2 regions of the Cytobacillus sp. FSL H8-0458 genome follow, and region 1 is predicted to be linked to the other one. Evidence: riboswitches for the same ligand, from Rfam matches in the RefSeq annotation. Region 1 holds a riboswitch; the other holds the start of a gene.
The links. A riboswitch is a leader RNA that binds a small molecule or an ion and turns the genes downstream of it on or off. The one in region 1 is predicted to bind cyclic di-AMP.
Positions count from the first base shown of each region.

Region 2: another riboswitch for cyclic di-AMP. It lies ahead of NYE23_RS17735 (cation:dicarboxylate symporter family transporter); the one in region 1 lies ahead of NYE23_RS05300 (dicarboxylate/amino acid:cation symporter).

Region 1 is NZ_JBBOBR010000001.1:1,038,889-1,045,981, reverse strand. Features, by position in the region: gene NYE23_RS05335 (DUF3896 family protein) at 81-263, opposite strand; gene NYE23_RS05330 (phosphotransferase) at 562-1,413, shown strand; gene NYE23_RS05325 (endonuclease) at 1,563-2,726, opposite strand; gene NYE23_RS05320 (DinB family protein) at 2,877-3,419, opposite strand; partial or broken gene NYE23_RS05315 (GNAT family N-acetyltransferase) at 3,453-3,881, opposite strand; gene NYE23_RS05310 (GNAT family N-acetyltransferase) at 4,001-4,525, shown strand; gene NYE23_RS05305 (hypothetical protein) at 4,632-4,817, shown strand; cyclic di-AMP (ydaO/yuaA leader) riboswitch at 4,921-5,066, shown strand; gene NYE23_RS05300 (dicarboxylate/amino acid:cation symporter) at 5,217-6,440, shown strand; gene NYE23_RS05295 (MerR family transcriptional regulator) at 6,609-6,980, shown strand.
Region 2 is NZ_JBBOBR010000001.1:3,578,270-3,587,480, reverse strand. Features, by position in the region: gene NYE23_RS17770 (hypothetical protein) at 1-229, shown strand, start outside; gene NYE23_RS17765 (sigma-70 family RNA polymerase sigma factor) at 389-943, shown strand; gene NYE23_RS17760 (hypothetical protein) at 927-1,949, shown strand; gene NYE23_RS17755 (VOC family protein) at 2,006-2,428, shown strand; gene NYE23_RS17750 (GNAT family N-acetyltransferase) at 2,510-3,043, opposite strand; gene NYE23_RS17745 (NAD(P)H-dependent flavin oxidoreductase) at 3,381-4,334, shown strand; gene NYE23_RS17740 (dienelactone hydrolase family protein) at 4,466-5,101, shown strand; cyclic di-AMP (ydaO/yuaA leader) riboswitch at 5,313-5,463, shown strand; gene NYE23_RS17735 (cation:dicarboxylate symporter family transporter) at 5,577-6,839, shown strand; gene NYE23_RS17730 (hypothetical protein) at 6,937-7,113, shown strand; gene NYE23_RS17725 (DUF4256 domain-containing protein) at 7,148-7,714, shown strand; gene NYE23_RS17720 (N-acetylmannosamine-6-phosphate 2-epimerase) at 8,283-8,960, shown strand; gene NYE23_RS17715 (N-acetylneuraminate lyase) at 8,988-9,211, shown strand, end outside.

The DNA.
Region 1 (7,093 bases):
TGTTTGTCAATAAGAAAAATCATCTTTATCTTTTATCATGGCCTTTCACAAAAAAAGAGGCGGCTCCTAGGACCGCCTCCCTAACTGATTATATTCCCTCTTTCAAAGTGATTCATATCCGTTAATTCGAGCATATACTCATAGTTGTCAACCCTCTTTTGAAGAGTTTCCTTTTCACTCTCTGATGCAGCCTGATCGTGCATCTTCAGCTCCAGTTCATGTTTTGCAGCTTCCAGCTTCTTCTTTATTTCTAAATAGTTCATTTTCAGCACCCCTTTTTTAAAATTGAAAGGAGGAATGAAAACGCTTTCCCCTTTATTTAATTATAACCGCTTAACACCCTTTTTCATTTCAGAATATATTGATAATTTGTGAAATATAAAAGTAATACAGTTAGCAGGTCAGATAACGTGGAGAAATAATAGAATTAACATTCGAAATCGAGCATGAAATCGCAAAAGTTGTATACTCGATTTTTTTTTGAGAAACAGCAAGAAACAGGTAACTTATATTAAAATATAAAGAGAAGCAGAAGAAGGCGTCATAGAAAGGGGGAGAAGTATGAATATACAAGAAATAATACATGAACTAATGGACAATAACATTCTACATTCAAAGCCAGCTTATCATGAACAATTAAATGGTGGTACGGTAAGTGAATTGTACCTTCTGCATTTTGAGGATAGAAAGTATGTCATTAAGAAAAATGAACCGCAAATTATTAAATCGGAGGCGAATTTCCTTAATGATTACAAGATGACTGATTTATTGCCAAAACTTTTATTCGTTGAACCATTATACGAGTACATCTTTTATACCTTCATTGAAGGCAATGCCAATTATGGTAGAAAAAACAAAAAAGAAACCCTCAAAACGCTGGTGCAAGGGCTTTTAAATCATTACAGACCCGTTGACAGCAGTAAAGGCTGGGGCTGGGCGGATCAGCCATCAGAGTCTTGGCAGAGTTTTATATTTGATAACATCAATGAAGCAAACAAAATCCTCCATTCACGATTAGATAATAGTCATTATAATCTCGTACTGGACCTTGCTGAAAAAAACAGCAAAGGCAAAGAGTCATTTTTACTGCACGGGGATTGCGGAATACATAATTTCATTTTTCGTAATGGACAATTAAGTGGTGTAATTGACCCGACGCCTGTTATTGGCGAACCTTTATATGATTTAATTTATGCCTTTTGTTCATCCCCAGAGGAACTAACGAAAGAAACCCTCCTTAGTGCAGCAGCCTTTTTGAAATCTAAAACGGTAATAAATCCTTCTGTTTTATATGAAGAGGCACTAGTTGGTTTATATCTTAGAATGGCAACTTGTATAAAACATCATCCAAGTGAATTTCAGGGATACCTTGAAGCCTGGTATTACTGGAAGGAAATCGTTAAAAACGAGTAATTATTATGCATTAATTGGGTACTTTATCGGAATAGGTCACATACAAAAAATAAAGCTCAGAGTCATATGCTCTGAGCTTTTTGTGTGTAATTTATCTGTGAATAAAAAATGTTATTTTAACTGAATTGTTTGCTAAAACGGATAGTACCTTATTCCCAAATCGCAGATGCCCACTCAGGATGATCTATAAATGGATTGCGGTTATGCTGGTAATCAGTGTAGATGATTTCGTTTCTTCTCCGTTCTTTATCATCGACCGGATCTTCCTTATGCCATTCGAGCAGGATAGACATTCTGCCATGATAAGGAGCAGAACCGTTATTGACTGCATTGTTTAGCTCCAGATCCACTTCTCCGCTGTCTCCTTCATAGCGGACAGCCATATAAAACAGCATACGGGCTACATCACCTTTTACAGCATCCCTTGGTTCCCAGGAATCTGAGTCATAGTAATTTCCAAGTGCTTCAGAATGCTGGGATCCCCCATTATCAAAGTCGAGGTTTCCTCGTGAACTATTTACAGAAGCATCTGTTGGCCGCAAATGATGCAGGTCAGTTCCCGCACCCATCGCTGTGCCAAAGTCTCCGTGCGATTTAGCCCACACATGCTCCCTATTCCAATCATTGACCCCGGATCCATTGGTGAATTTGCCCTGAGAACGGCCGGTATATAAGAGAATCACGTTATTGGGATTAGCCGGGTCTTCGTCAGTTTCACGAAGCGCTTCCCATACATTGGAGTAGGAAACTCCAGTGTGGTCATCGATGATGTTATGAAGAGCTGATTTTAAAGCCTCACCTGTTTTACCATTTGCAGCATCATAATACCCGTCAGGTCCGGGTTCCGGGTCAGTTGCTCCGCCGCCATCCTGCTCAAAAGCAGTACCGTCCTTAAGCCCCGGATGAGAAAAATAGGCAGTCAGCGTTCCCGTTACTTTCATTTTCTTTCCCATCAGAGATGGATTCGATTTCAAACCAAAAGCTGAGCGAAAGGAGGATGGGATTTGAACATAAATCATCTTAGCCAAGCTGGTCTCTGTTGGACTATCCGCCAGTGCCAAAGCATAATCATTTGGAAACCTGCTGGTGATAACCGTATTGGTTGCAGTCGGCTGTCCAACCACATAGCCTTGAACAGTTTTGGATGCGTTATTTTGAGCATTGATTCCCTGAGAAACCGAATAAGGTGATGACCAGGACCCATCTCCAGCAGCTGCCTTTGTTATTGAATCTTGGATGGGCTGCATTACAATGAGAATGGCAGCAAATAGAATCAGCGATAACAGCAGACTTTTTCTCTTACGATTCAGCATTCATTCGCCTCCATAATGTTTTGAAAGGACTTCGAATAATCAGAAAAGTCACAATCAACTCTCAGTATAAATGAACACCTTTGACCATAGCATGAGGTATTGGTCCCAAAACTCTGCTGTTTTACAATACTTAACAATTTTTTAAAGTGCTTACTTTTTTAATATGCTCAAATACTCAATCCAGGGACCAACATCTGTCTTGTACCTATTCGCCAATACTCTTGAAATCTGTGAAATATGCGTAAGATCATGCACTGTCCAAGTGGAAATCAATTCCCTGACTCTTATTGGACCAAATGCCGGATGAAGGCCTTTCTTTTCGAAATGATTTTCCAGGTCAGGCATACTCCTCAGTGTGGCCAAATTTTTCATTCTAAGGGTCTTAAAGATTTCAAGCTTTTTTTCAAAAGGCAGATCCCCTGACAAACTTAAATGAGCAAAACGGTCAATTGGAGGAAATGGCTTGCTTTCCCCTTTCTGCAAAATAAAGGTCAGTCGCGGAATCCAATTTTTCTCTTCGCCATCAATCAAATGATCAACCACTTCGGCTGCATTCCACGTCCCTTCACCTTCATTGCCATTCAGCCATTCTGAAGATAAACCTCTTAGTAATGCATCCAGCGTATCAGGTGTACGTTCAAGAATCTCAATAGCTTCTCTTAATTTAAAATTCCTATTGCCGTTCCTTTCCACCTTCACGGCTTTCCATAATAATTTCTCAAAAGCAGTAATTGTCAGTGAATCGTTTATTTTGATTTTTTCAACCTCTTTGAATCCATTTTTCACATAAAATGCGACAGCTGGAGTATTCTTGGAGCCGGTTGTGACAACCATCTTTTCAATCATCGGTCTCAGTTCAATGAAGTTCAGCAGCTTTTGTGCAATTCCCTTCCTGAAATGTTCAGGATGCACAATCAGTCTATGAATATCTAAAACATCATTCTTCTCTTTAAAGGAAATCACACCGCATAATTTTTCACCAATAAAGTACCCAAAGAAGGTCTCTCCGGTTATTCGCAAAGCGTCTGCAGAATCCTTCAAAGGAGGTAAATCAGGATAACCAATGATTTCAGCCTCAATTTTATACGCAGGAAGCTGTACGCTTAAAACCTGCTTTGCCGCTTTTCGGTCTTTAATATTGATTTCCTTAATCATGATCGTCCCTCTTTTTATATTAGTTTAAAAAATATTTCTCTATCAAAAATATATTCCCTCTTTTTTTAGACGAATATAGGCATTCCAATATAAAATGTTAGCTAAAGGGGTGAATTGGTATGAATCTAAACTATGAAGTGATAACAGAAGACGAAATCAGCCTATGCCGGAATTTATGCAATGAGCTGATGGCTTTTCAGAAATCAAAGTCACATATAACACCTGAGCGTTTTGACAGCATGAATTTTGAAACAAGAATGGTTCCATCCGTAAAATCTGCTATACATAATTATATTGTAATTGTTAAGGACGATAAAGAAGTCGTGGGCTATGTCTATTCCAATGTTTCTCCTAAGGAAGCCTACTCCAATGATTTCGCCACTTTTTTTGATTTATCCTCAGTGGAGAAAGACAATGTTGGCTGCTTATCACAATTTTTTATTAAAGATGGCTACCGGCAATACGGAATTGGGTCAGTGCTTTTTAACATGTCGATGGAGTGGTTAAGTCAATTTAAAGATGTAGAAGATTATTTTATTTATGTGTCAAATGGGAATACAGAGGCCCTTGAATTTTATGCAGGTAAAGGATTTACTGAGAGTCACGAAATTCTGGACGGTTTTATTACAGTTTTGCGAAAATAGGATTGTTTTCCCATAATGCTTATATCTATTTTCTTTTAAAATATAGTGGACATTGCTATAAATCTTGTTATAATTCAAAAAGAAATTACTTTGAAAAGGGTGCATTATGGGAAGTACATGCAGATATGTTGTGAGTGCCACTGGGAAAAATGGGGAGACTTATTATACGCAATGCAAGGATAAAGAAGAGTTAAAAAAGTGGCTGGCCGAACATGAAAACAAGCTGAATAAGAAGGAACTGAAAGTCAAGGACAAAAATAGACATCCTATTTTCAACTGGCTTAATTTCTAATACCCTAATATTATTAAGAGAATAATATATTATTGAAAATAACAGATAATTAAAAGGATGTTTACAAATTTCATACTATTTTGTTATTATATTAAAAAAACATAAATAATTTTCGCTTAATCTTAATTGAGCGGGGGAACCAATTGTACTTTTTCTAAAAAAGTACCTGGGGTGAATCCTTTTACAGGTAGGGTACTCTCAAGACCCGAACCCGACAGCTAACCTCGTAAGCGTGTTGAGAGGGAAACACTGCATATATGCACAGTGGTTTTTACCTCTGTGTTTTTTTGTTGCCTTTTTTAAGTTAGGTTTATGTTTTTTGGGGGTAATATAGGGAAGGATATTATTTTTTGTGTCTATATTTTACATTTTTTTACTTTATTCATTGGAGGAACGCGTATGAAATTATCTACTAAAATTATTATTGCCCTGATAGCAGGGGGAATAACAGGTCTTCTGATTAATTTATTTGCTCCTGGGATATTCCCTGAGCTTGACAAGTTGGTGTTTACACCGCTTGGAAAAATCTTTTTAAACCTGATTAACATGCTGGTTGTCCCGATCGTATTCTTTTCCATCACTCTTGGTACAGCCGGGCTTGGTGATCCAAAGAAATTAGGAAGAATCGGCGTAAAAACGATATCCTACTTTTTAGTTACTACAAGTATAGCGATTATTATCGGACTAGCTTTGGCATATGTCTTCCAGCCAGGAAATGTTGGGGAATTTGACGTAACAAACGTGGAGTATGAATCAGAAGAAGCTCCGCCTGTCTCAGACACCCTGTTAAATATTATTCCGACCAATCCGGTAAAAGCCTTTACGGAAGGAAACATGCTTCAGATTATTACTTTTTCCATTTTTGTTGGATTTGCCTTAACGATGCTTGGAAATAAAACAAAAGGAATTTTAAACCTGATTGAACAGGGCAATGACATAATGATGTATCTTGTTAATCTGGTTATGAAATTTGCACCTTATGGAACGTTCGGACTTATTGTTTCTGCTGTTGGAAGCCAGGGGCTTGATGCCATTAAGGCAATGGGACTATATATGATTGTGGTGGTTCTTGCCCTTCTTGTCCATGCCGTTATTACCTATGGCGGTTCAATCGCACTCATTGCAAAAAGAAATCCATTATCCTTCTTTAAGGGATTTGCCCCAGCAATGGGTGTTGCGTTCAGTACATCAAGCAGTAATGCAACATTGCCGATTTCCATGAGTACTGCCCAAAAGAATCTGAAAGTTCCTGAATCAATCAGCAGCTTTGTTCAGCCGCTGGGTGCAACGATCAACATGGATGGAACAGCCATCATGCAGGGTGTTGCCACTATATTTATCGCACAGGTATTCAATGTGGACTTATCACTTACCCAGCTTATCACGGTTGTTCTTACCGCGGTTCTTGCCAGCGTTGGTACAGCAGGAGTTCCGGGTGTCGGCCTAATCATGCTGGCGATGGTTCTTAACTCAGTTAACCTGCCGGTTGAAGGTATTGCATTAATCATTGGTATTGACCGTCTGCTTGATATGACGAGAACAGCTGTCAATATTACAGGCGATGCTGCTTGTGCAGTTATTGTCGCGGAAACAGAAGCAAAAAAAGAGGCTGTTAAAGCCTGATCACAAAATAACACCGGTTATCCGGTGTTATTTTTTTTGGAGCTCTTCCTCCCCTCCTTCATTCAATTTCATTGCTTTTCTATGATAGTTTAGTATAATTAGATTCATAACCATCACGTAACAGTTTGGAGGGAACCTCATGGGGCTGAGAAGTTAAGAATTGGAGAATTGGCTGAAAAAGCAAAGGTTACGAAGAGAACGATTGATTACTATACTTCCCTTGGTCTTTTAGAAGCAGAACGTTCACCTTCAAATTATCGCTATTATGACTATTCCTCCATCGAACGTATTGCTTTTATCGAGAAATGTAAAGCGGATGGTTTGTCACTGGAGGAAATCAAGAAAAAAGTCATCAGTCAATTTTCTGAAGAGGTTGATGTTCTAGAGCTAAGGCTAAAAATTCAGGATCTCGAGGAGGATGTGACAAAGGCGCTTTCTCAGCTAAAAAAATCGGATCCCGAAAAATATGAATACGTCAAAAAGAATATTTCACATGAAAGCTTATCATTAATTCAGTCACTGCTTTTATTGCTGAACTGATATCGTTTTTTTTGAATTTTGGAGCATTATGGATATCTGTTTGGGCACAATTTAAGTAGTGAACTTATTAAGTATCATTACCATTTTTAGGAGGTGTATGTCTTACTTTTTAG
Region 2 (9,211 bases), 2.5 Mb from region 1:
GAAAATCTTAGTGAAAACAGGAGTCTATTCATTTATTGTTTCCTTTTTCTTATTGGTCGCCTTTATGAAGCGAATCGAAAGTACAACAGATGTTGATGGTATGACTTCAAGTATTATCACACCATTTCCTGAGTTCTTTTTTGCTATTTTTCGATATTCTGTAATCACTTCAATAATTGCCGTTACCATTGCAATTATTTATTTGTTTTCAATGAGGGAAAATGATTAACAAACGCAGCTGCCAGTCCCGGTGGCTTTTTCTTTTTGAATAAACAGGTCTTATAAAAGGCAATTAGAGATGGATTTAAGGACCAGGGTTTTAAGAAAAACGAAACCTTTACTCAACTCATTCGTCTTAGCATTAAAGTGAAAACGGGGTGGGGAGTGTGTGAGAAAGATCAGGGATGATGATTCATTAGAAGATCGTGATATGTGGCTTGAGATGATAATGGATGAGTACGGTGAACGGCTCACGAAGTTTGCTTATAACTATGTGAAGGACTGGAAGCTCGCGGAAGATATTGTTCAGGATGTCTTCATAACAAGTTACCAAAATTATGACAAAATCGATGAATTGAACTCCTTTAAATCATGGATTTATCGATTAGCTATTAATAGATCAAAGGATGTCCTGAAGAGTCATGCGTTTCGGAAAGTAGTGCTTAATTCGAGTCTGTTTTCTTTATTTTCATCGAAGGAATTGCCTCCGGAAAAGGAGCTGCTGAAGCGCAGCGAGGAAGAATTTCTTTCCTTTTGTGTATTGTCTTTGCCTGTGAAGTACCGGGAAGTTATTACTCTCTATTATTATGCAGAATGTTCGATTGAAGAGATCCAGGGACTAATAGGAGTAAACCAAAATACGATTAAAACGAGATTGAGCAGAGGCAGGATGAAGTTGAAAAAAATGATGGAGAGGCGGGGATATAATGGAGAGCAAGCTTAGTCAGCTGCGGCGGGCAATGGACTCGACAACTCACAAGGGCGAGCACTTTACGGAATTTCAAAAAATGAATATTAGAAAAGCGCTCCATTCCGATAGAAGAGAGAAGCCAAAAAAGCCTCAAAAATTCGTTATATTTACCATATCCACTTTGGCCATCTGCCTCTTAGCTTTCTTAGTTTCAACTGAGACATGGGTCAGGCAGGACCAAAACCAGATACATGGCGGTACGGCTGATGAATGGAACATCCGGCATGAATATAAGGTGAATCAAAAGATAAAATTCAGCATACTACCCGATCCTTATCTGAAAGCAGGATCGCCTTATGGATATATCTTTAATTTCCAGGAGCCTTTTAACACGTATAAAGGAAAAGAGCTTTCCATTTCTGCCTTTCATAAAGAAACTGGCGAAAGATTACAAGTCTTACCTCAGCAAAAAATAATAGATCCTTCTCCCGGGTACCCAAGTTTGCAGCGGTTCACGACGACATTCCCCCTTCCTTACGAAGGCCTGTGGAAGTTTGAAGTGTATCTGGATGGCAAATCCTATGGAGATGTAGTGGTCAGTGTGGCAGAAAAAGCAAAAGATGCCCCTATTACGCTGCCTGAGGATATACCGGATTTTGTTCAAGAGAGCGATTTTGACACTATTGATTGGAAGAGAAAAGCTGTGGAGTTCGGCAGCAGGGGCATAATTGGAAATGAAAACAAGTCCGGTGTGATCGGCGCTGACATGCCCAGTTTAAACGGCCAAAAGTGGATGTGGCATTTATGGGGCGTTGAGAATACAGACTTGACTATCGTTGGCTTTCATAAAGAATCGCAAACAGTTCATCCCATTTTAACAAATGGAATGGGATGGACCATTCGCGCATATGGTCCAAACAACGGGGCGGATGCTCATACACCATCATCTGTTAAGATTCCCAAAAAGGGAGAATGGGCCATTTTGCTTTATGTGGATGGCGAATTATTCGATCAATTGATTTACGATATAAATGAATGATGATGCTTTATGATCTTTTCTTCGCGAAAATTTGCAAGATTATTGGGAGGTCTTATATGAAACCGCGGATTTCAGTTATCACATTAGGTGTAGATGATTTAGAAAGATCCTTACATTTCTATCAAAATGGTCTTGGGTTTCCAACACAGGGCATAGTAGGAAGAGAATTCGAGCATGGTGCTGTGGCATTTTTTGATCTGCAATCTGGATTAAAACTGGCAATTTGGAATCGAAAAGATATCGCTCATGACACCAGTATGAACCAGACAGGAAAAAGCCCAACTGAATTTACGATTGGGCATAATGTTGGGAGTAAAGAAGAGGTAGATATGGTAATGAAACAGGCAGAGAGCGCGGGTGCCGTTATTACGGTTCAAGCTCACGAGACTTTTTGGGGTGGATATTCTGGATATTTTCAAGACCCAGATTGGCACTTATGGGAAGTGGTTTGGAATCCTGCTTGGAAATTTACAGAATAAATTCCAATGCCTTTATCAACCAATAGGTTAAAGAGCTGCCGATCAAGCTTGTTGATCGGCAGCTCTTTTTTATCCAGCCTCTTATTCTGAAAAAGCTTTTGAATAATGGACAACACCAGCAGCATTTTTAAGAGCATTCTCCTTCAATTCCAGAGCCATGAATACTTCGTCAGGCACGTCAAACGGGGCATGAATATTCCAAAGACTGGCTGGCTTAAAGCCGAACTTTGGATAATAATCTTTATGGCCCAGAACGACTACGGAATGATAACCGGCCTCTTTTGCCTTGGTAAATGCAATACGAATCAATTGACTCCCTATGCCTTTCCCTTGATAATCGGGACGAACAGAAAGGGGGGCAAGTGCAAGAGAATCTGCCGCTTTCTCACCATCCTTTATTTTAATTTTAGATAAAAGAATATGTCCCACAACTTCTTTAGCTTGAGTTAACGCCACTAAAGAAAGCTCCGGAATGAAGGCATCTGAATTTCTGAGCCTTTTGACAAGAAAATGTTCTGTTTTGTTGCTGTATTCTTCATTTAAAAAAGCTTCTTTTACCATTTCTTCAGTCGAATCATAGTCTTCAGGTAGTTCTTGCCGAATTAAGATATCCATTTATAGTCTCCTGTTCTTTATATGATGATAAAGCTTCAATATAAATGGCACTTTCTCATGGAGAGAGTGTTACTTCTCCAGCTCTAAACATAAGTTCAACAAACAAAAACCTCCAATTTGGGATGATTTCATTTTATTTAGTTATGCTGGAGCGGTCAACTGTATCAGGTTCCTTGGGAGTAGTCACGCTCATTTATGGCAATTCTTGAACATTCTGTGAATATCGCAAAAATATCACCTGTTTTTAGTACCAGGTATTATATTTATCACTATTCAATCGCCCTCATTCGCTCAATAATGAAGAAGAATAAATTGGCGATGAAATGGGGTAGTTCTTTTGAAATTTCCACAATTAAAAATCGGTCATATGACGCCTGAGTTTCCCATCATGCAGGGTGGAATGGGCGTTGGTATTTCGTTAAGCGGCCTGGCATCAGCTGTTGCGAATGCCGGGGGGATTGGAATTATTTCAGGAACAGGAATCAGCATTGAAGAGTTAAGGCTGCATATACGAAAGGCCAGGGCATCTATCAAGGGTGAGGGCTATATTGGGGTGAATGTTTTATTTGCCATGAATGATTTTGCTGAAAAAATGAAAGCCGCCATAGAGGAAAAGGTGGATTTCATTATTTCAGGTGCAGGAATATCAAGGGATATGTACAATTGGGGCAAAGAATCCGGCACACCGGTCATTTCGATAGTGTCATCTGCAAGGCTGGCTAAAATGTCCGAACGGCTTGGTGCTTCTGCCGTAGTCGTAGAGGGCAATGAGGCAGGAGGACATTTAGGAACCGAAAGACCGTTATTCGATATCTTACCGGAAGTCGTGGAAGCTGTTAAGATTCCTGTTATAGCTGCCGGGGGAATCCTGACAGGAGAAGATATCGCGCATGCCATTCGCGTCGGGGCTTCCGGTGTTCAGATGGGAACCAGATTTGTCGCAAGTCATGAATGTGATGCACCCCTATCCTTTAAGGAAAAATATGTACATGCCAAACAGGAAGATATCGTTATGGTGAAAACCACCGTAGGTTTGGAAGGCCGTGCCATTAAGAATAACTTTACTGAACAAATTTCTGACAATAAAAAGGTGAAAATCAAGAAATGCATCGATTGCCTGAAAAATTGCTCCTACCGCTTTTGCACATTGGATTCTCTTGTCACATCCATGAAGGGGGACTGTGAGAATGGTCTCGTATTTGCGGGTGCAAGAGTCCATGAAATTAACGAGATTTTGCCTGTTCAGACGATCATTCATAACATCAAAAGGGAATATGAAGCTTGTGTTTAATATCATAATGGAGCATTGCTACAAGTTTGGCTGCCAGATAGGCGGCTTTTTTTGATTTTAAGGGGTGTTTAGAGGATGAAGGAATCAATGATATTAATGTAGAATCCTTTAGATGGAATAAAGTGTAAATAATGAATGGCGAAAAAATTTGGAGAATAAGGGTAGAAATTATGAAAAAAAATAGTAATTCATTAATCCTCGTAATCCACGAAATCTATGGAATAAATCAACATATAAAGAGTTTTTGCGATTTATTAACAAAGCAGAATTTTGAAGTGATATGCCCCAATTTATTAGAGCGGGAGATATCTTTTGATTATTCTCAAGAGGAAGCCGCTTATCGTCACTTTATGGAACATGTCGGTTTCGATAGAGCGGCACGTAAAATCAAAGATTTATTATTGGATGTTAAAGATGAATACGAAGCAATATATATCATTGGGTTTAGTATAGGTGCAACTGTTGCCTGGCTGTGCAGCGAGGAAGTATGTGTTGATGGAATAGTTGGATACTACGGTTCAAGGATTAGGGACTATTTAGAGCTCACACCCCGGAGTCCTGCCATGCTTTTTTTTCCGCAAGAAGAGCAGTCTTTTGATGTTGATAAGTTAGTATTGGCTCTAGAGAAAAAGAAAATTAAAGTATATAAATTTGCTGGGAAACATGGATTCAGTGATCCTTATTCCTCCAGGTATGATGAAAAATCAGAACAAGAAGCATTTAGTAAAACGCTGGAATTTTTATTGCATATGTTTGAGAAAGTATGAAGCTTTAGGGTGATTGTTTTCACCTGGGAATTTTAATAAAAGTTTACAAGCCCGATCAATAGTTTTAATACAAAGATGCTAATTTAGATATAGCGGGGATAGCATGTGTGGCTATCATGGCATTTGGCGCAGGTGGAGCCAAGTGCTTTTTTGTTTTATACCGGGAATACTTAACTATTTACAAAAATTATCTTGGGATAATATAATGATTTAGTGTTCTATGCTTAATCTTATTTTAAGAACGGGGGACCCATTATTTACGGCGGAGTTTCCGCACGGGGTGAATCCGAAAGATGGAAGGGCTTACTGTTTCCATAGTCCTAACCCGAAAGCTAACCTCGTCAGCGTTTAAGGAAACATAAGAGAATATGAATCAGAGTGAATTGACGATTGTCGATTTTCTTTTTTTTGAGATCAGCTTTGTTTCCCTTGCCTGCGCAGCATGTTAAAACTAAACAAGAAGGTAGGGTAATTGATGAAAAAATTCAAATTAAGTTTAGCCACTCAGATTTTCATCGGTCTTATTTTAGGGATCGCTGTTGGCGGTATTTTCTATGGAAGTGAAGCGGCGCAAAGTGTCCTGCAGCCGTTTGGCGATCTTTTTATCCGCTTAATTAAAATGATTGTTGTTCCTATTGTACTATCCACGATTATTGTTGCCATTGCTGGTGTAGGTGATTTAAAATCCGTTGGTAAGCTTGGCGGTAAATCATTGACCTATTTTATTGGGATGACATTGGTTGCCATTGTGGTTGGCTTAATTGCCGGGAATGTATTTCAGCCAGGTGCCGGCCTGAATATGGACAGCCTGCAGCAAAGTGATATTTCAAGCTATGTCGAAACCAATAAAGAGCAGGAAGGCAAGTCGGTAGCGGATACTTTCTTGCATATTGTGCCTACTAATCCAGTACAAGCCATGGTTGAAGGCGATATGCTGGCGATTATCTTCTTTGCTGTTGTTTTTGGACTTGGAATCGCAGCAATTGGAGATGTTGGAAAGCCGGTTCTGAGATTTTTCGAAGGTACGGCTAAGGCGATGTTCTATGTAACTAACCTATTTATGAAGTATGCACCGATCGGGGTATTTGCCTTAATTGGTGTCACGATTTCCAAGTATGGTTTTGCCTCACTGATCCCATTAGGCAAGCTGGCGCTCACTGTATATGGTTCCATGATTTTCTTTGTTCTTGTTGTTCTGGGAGTGATGGCCAAAGTGGTCGGGTTCAGCATCTTTAAATTATTGAAGATGATCAAAGAGGAATTAATTTTGGCATTTTCAACAGCAAGCTCGGAAACAGTTCTTCCAAGAATCATGGACAAAATGGAGAAAGCGGGAAGCCCGAAACATATTTCTTCCTTCGTAATTCCAACAGGCTACTCTTTTAACCTGGATGGATCTGTTTTATATCAGGCGATTGCCTCTTTATTTATTGCCCAGATGTTTGGAATCGAATTGAGCATCGGACAGCAAATTACGTTAATGTTAGTACTGATGGTTACATCGAAAGGAATGGCGGGTGTACCTGGCGTATCCTTTGTTGTGCTGCTGGCGACATTCAGCACCATTGGATTGCCTGCAGAAGGGCTTGCCTTTATTGCGGGTATTGACCGTATCCTTGACATGGGACGCACAGCGGTTAACGTGGTGGGGAACTCACTGGCGGCAATTGTTATAGCGAAGTGGGAAGGGCAATTCAACCCTCCAGCAGAAGAAAGATTTGAACAACAAGCTTCATAATAGATTGGGAAACACTAACAAATGTATTCGTTTGTTAGTGTTTTTTTGTAGTGCGGGATAGTTCCGGTTCAGACACAGGAAGGGGAAAATGTCGGGTTTGAGTCCGAAGTTGGTTCAGGTTCAGACACAGGAAGAGGAAAACACCGGATTTGAGTCCGAAGCCAGAGCAGCTTCAAACAAAAAAGGAGAAACCGAAGACCAAAATCCAAAGGGCGGTTATATGAAAAGTAAAATCCGGCTCCAGCTTTTATCAACTAGCTCTTCAGGGTCATAATTATATTATAATGGAGAAAAAAGGAGGTACTCATATGACAAAAGGAAGCAAGGTGCTGTCACCAGGACAGCAGTATGAATTGCTGCAAACATTGAAAGCACGTTTTGAAAAGAATATGTTCAGGCATGAAGGGCTTGAATGGGCGGATGTACAAGCTAAGCTTGAGGCTAATCCTGAGAAACTATGGTCGCTGAATGGAATGGAAGAAACGGGCGGCGAACCGGATGTTGCCGGGTATGACGAAAAGACGGGCGAATACATATTTTTTGATTGTGCAGCAGAAAGTCCTAAGGGCCGCAGAAGTTTTTGCTACGATCGTGAAGCACTGGAGGCAAGGAAAAAACATAAGCCGGAAAACAGCGCAACGGATATGGCGGCTGCCATAGGGATTGAACTTTTAACAGAAGAGCAATACCGGGAGCTCCAGAAGCTTGAAGCTTTCGATAAGAAAACATCGAGCTGGGTACAGACACCCGCTCATATCAGAAAACTTGGCGGGGCCCTCTTCTGTGACCGCCGCTACGATACGGTGTTTGTGTATCACAATGGAGCCGATTCCTACTATGGTGCAAGAGGGTTCCGCGGCTCGTTGAGAGTTTAGGTTCAGTGAAAAACTAAGTAAAAAGATAAAGGGTCAGTAGTGCACTCATATTGATTGAGGCGTTAATCCGGGAAGGGATTAACGCTATTTTTGTAGAACTGCCTTGATAATACTGATAATGGAGAAGTAAGATGAAGACCCATTATTAAGGCTGATATTGAAGATTTGGGCAACATTGTAAATATAGACAGTTAGGTTATGGGTAAACAAGCAGCCGAGATTATACTCAACAATGAAAGAGGGCATTGTATTACTGTGAAAGTCAGAGCGGAATAGTTGAAAATTTAGATGAAGAAGATCCTGAAATCATTTATTACAAATTAAAATAGATTCTAATGCAAGATTCCTTATAAATAAGAATCTTGCATTTTTTTGTTTGACTCGGATTCTGCAATGATATAAATTTCATTTATTTTGATAATAAACTGTCATTTTTAAAAATAAAATTGACAATAAAATATCACGGTGATATAGTGACGATATGAAAACGTTTTCTGAGCATTTTCTTGTGTGCAGGGATGATTGCCGTTATGGAAGCATCAAAGGAATGACAGGTAGGAGAGGTATTATGGATGTATTAGATAAGATAAAAGGCAGATTAATAGTTTCGTGTCAGGCCCTTGAAGATGAGCCGCTTCATGATTCATATATTATGAGTAAGATGGCTTTTGCAGCAAAGCTAGGAGGGGCTTCCGGAATTAGAGCAAACAGCGTGAAAGATATACGTGCAATCAAGAAGGAGGTCGATCTTCCCATCATTGGGATTATCAAAAAGGATTATCCCGGTAGCGGAGTGTATATTACGGCAACGGAAAAAGAAGTAGATGACCTGTATCAGGAAGGTGTGGATATCATTGCTTTTGATGCAACAAAGCAAGTCCGTCCGGATGGAAAAAGTTTTCAGGGATTTTTTGCAGAAGCGAAAGCCAGGTACCCGGACCAGCTGTTTATGGCTGATATTTCTACATTAGAAGAAGCGCTTGCAGCTGAAAAAGCCGGAGTGGATATTGTGGCAACCACTTTAGCGGGATATACTCCTTATTCGGAAGGAGTTGTTCCTTTGGAATTACTGGAACAAGTAATATCCCATGTTTCAGTTCCTGTTATAGCGGAAGGAAATATGGATACACCGGAAAAAGCAAAAAGGGCTATTGAATTAGGAGCTCATGCAGTTGTTGTAGGAAGTGCCATTACACGTCCGAAATTAATTACAGAGAAATTTGCAAAAGCTATACAAAACTACTAGTGAAAATTAGAAATGAGGGTGTTCAAGATGAAAGGAATTTTTACAGCGTTGTTGTGTTCATTTGATGAAAACGGAAGGGTGAACGAAAAGGGATTAAGGGAGATTGTCCGTTACAATATCGAAATTTCAAAGGTGGATGGCTTGTATGTCAATGGAAGTACAGGTGAGAACTTTCTGATTTCCACTGAACAAAAAAAGCAAATCTTTGAAATTGTAAAGGATGAAGCTAAAGATCAGGTTAAATTGATTGC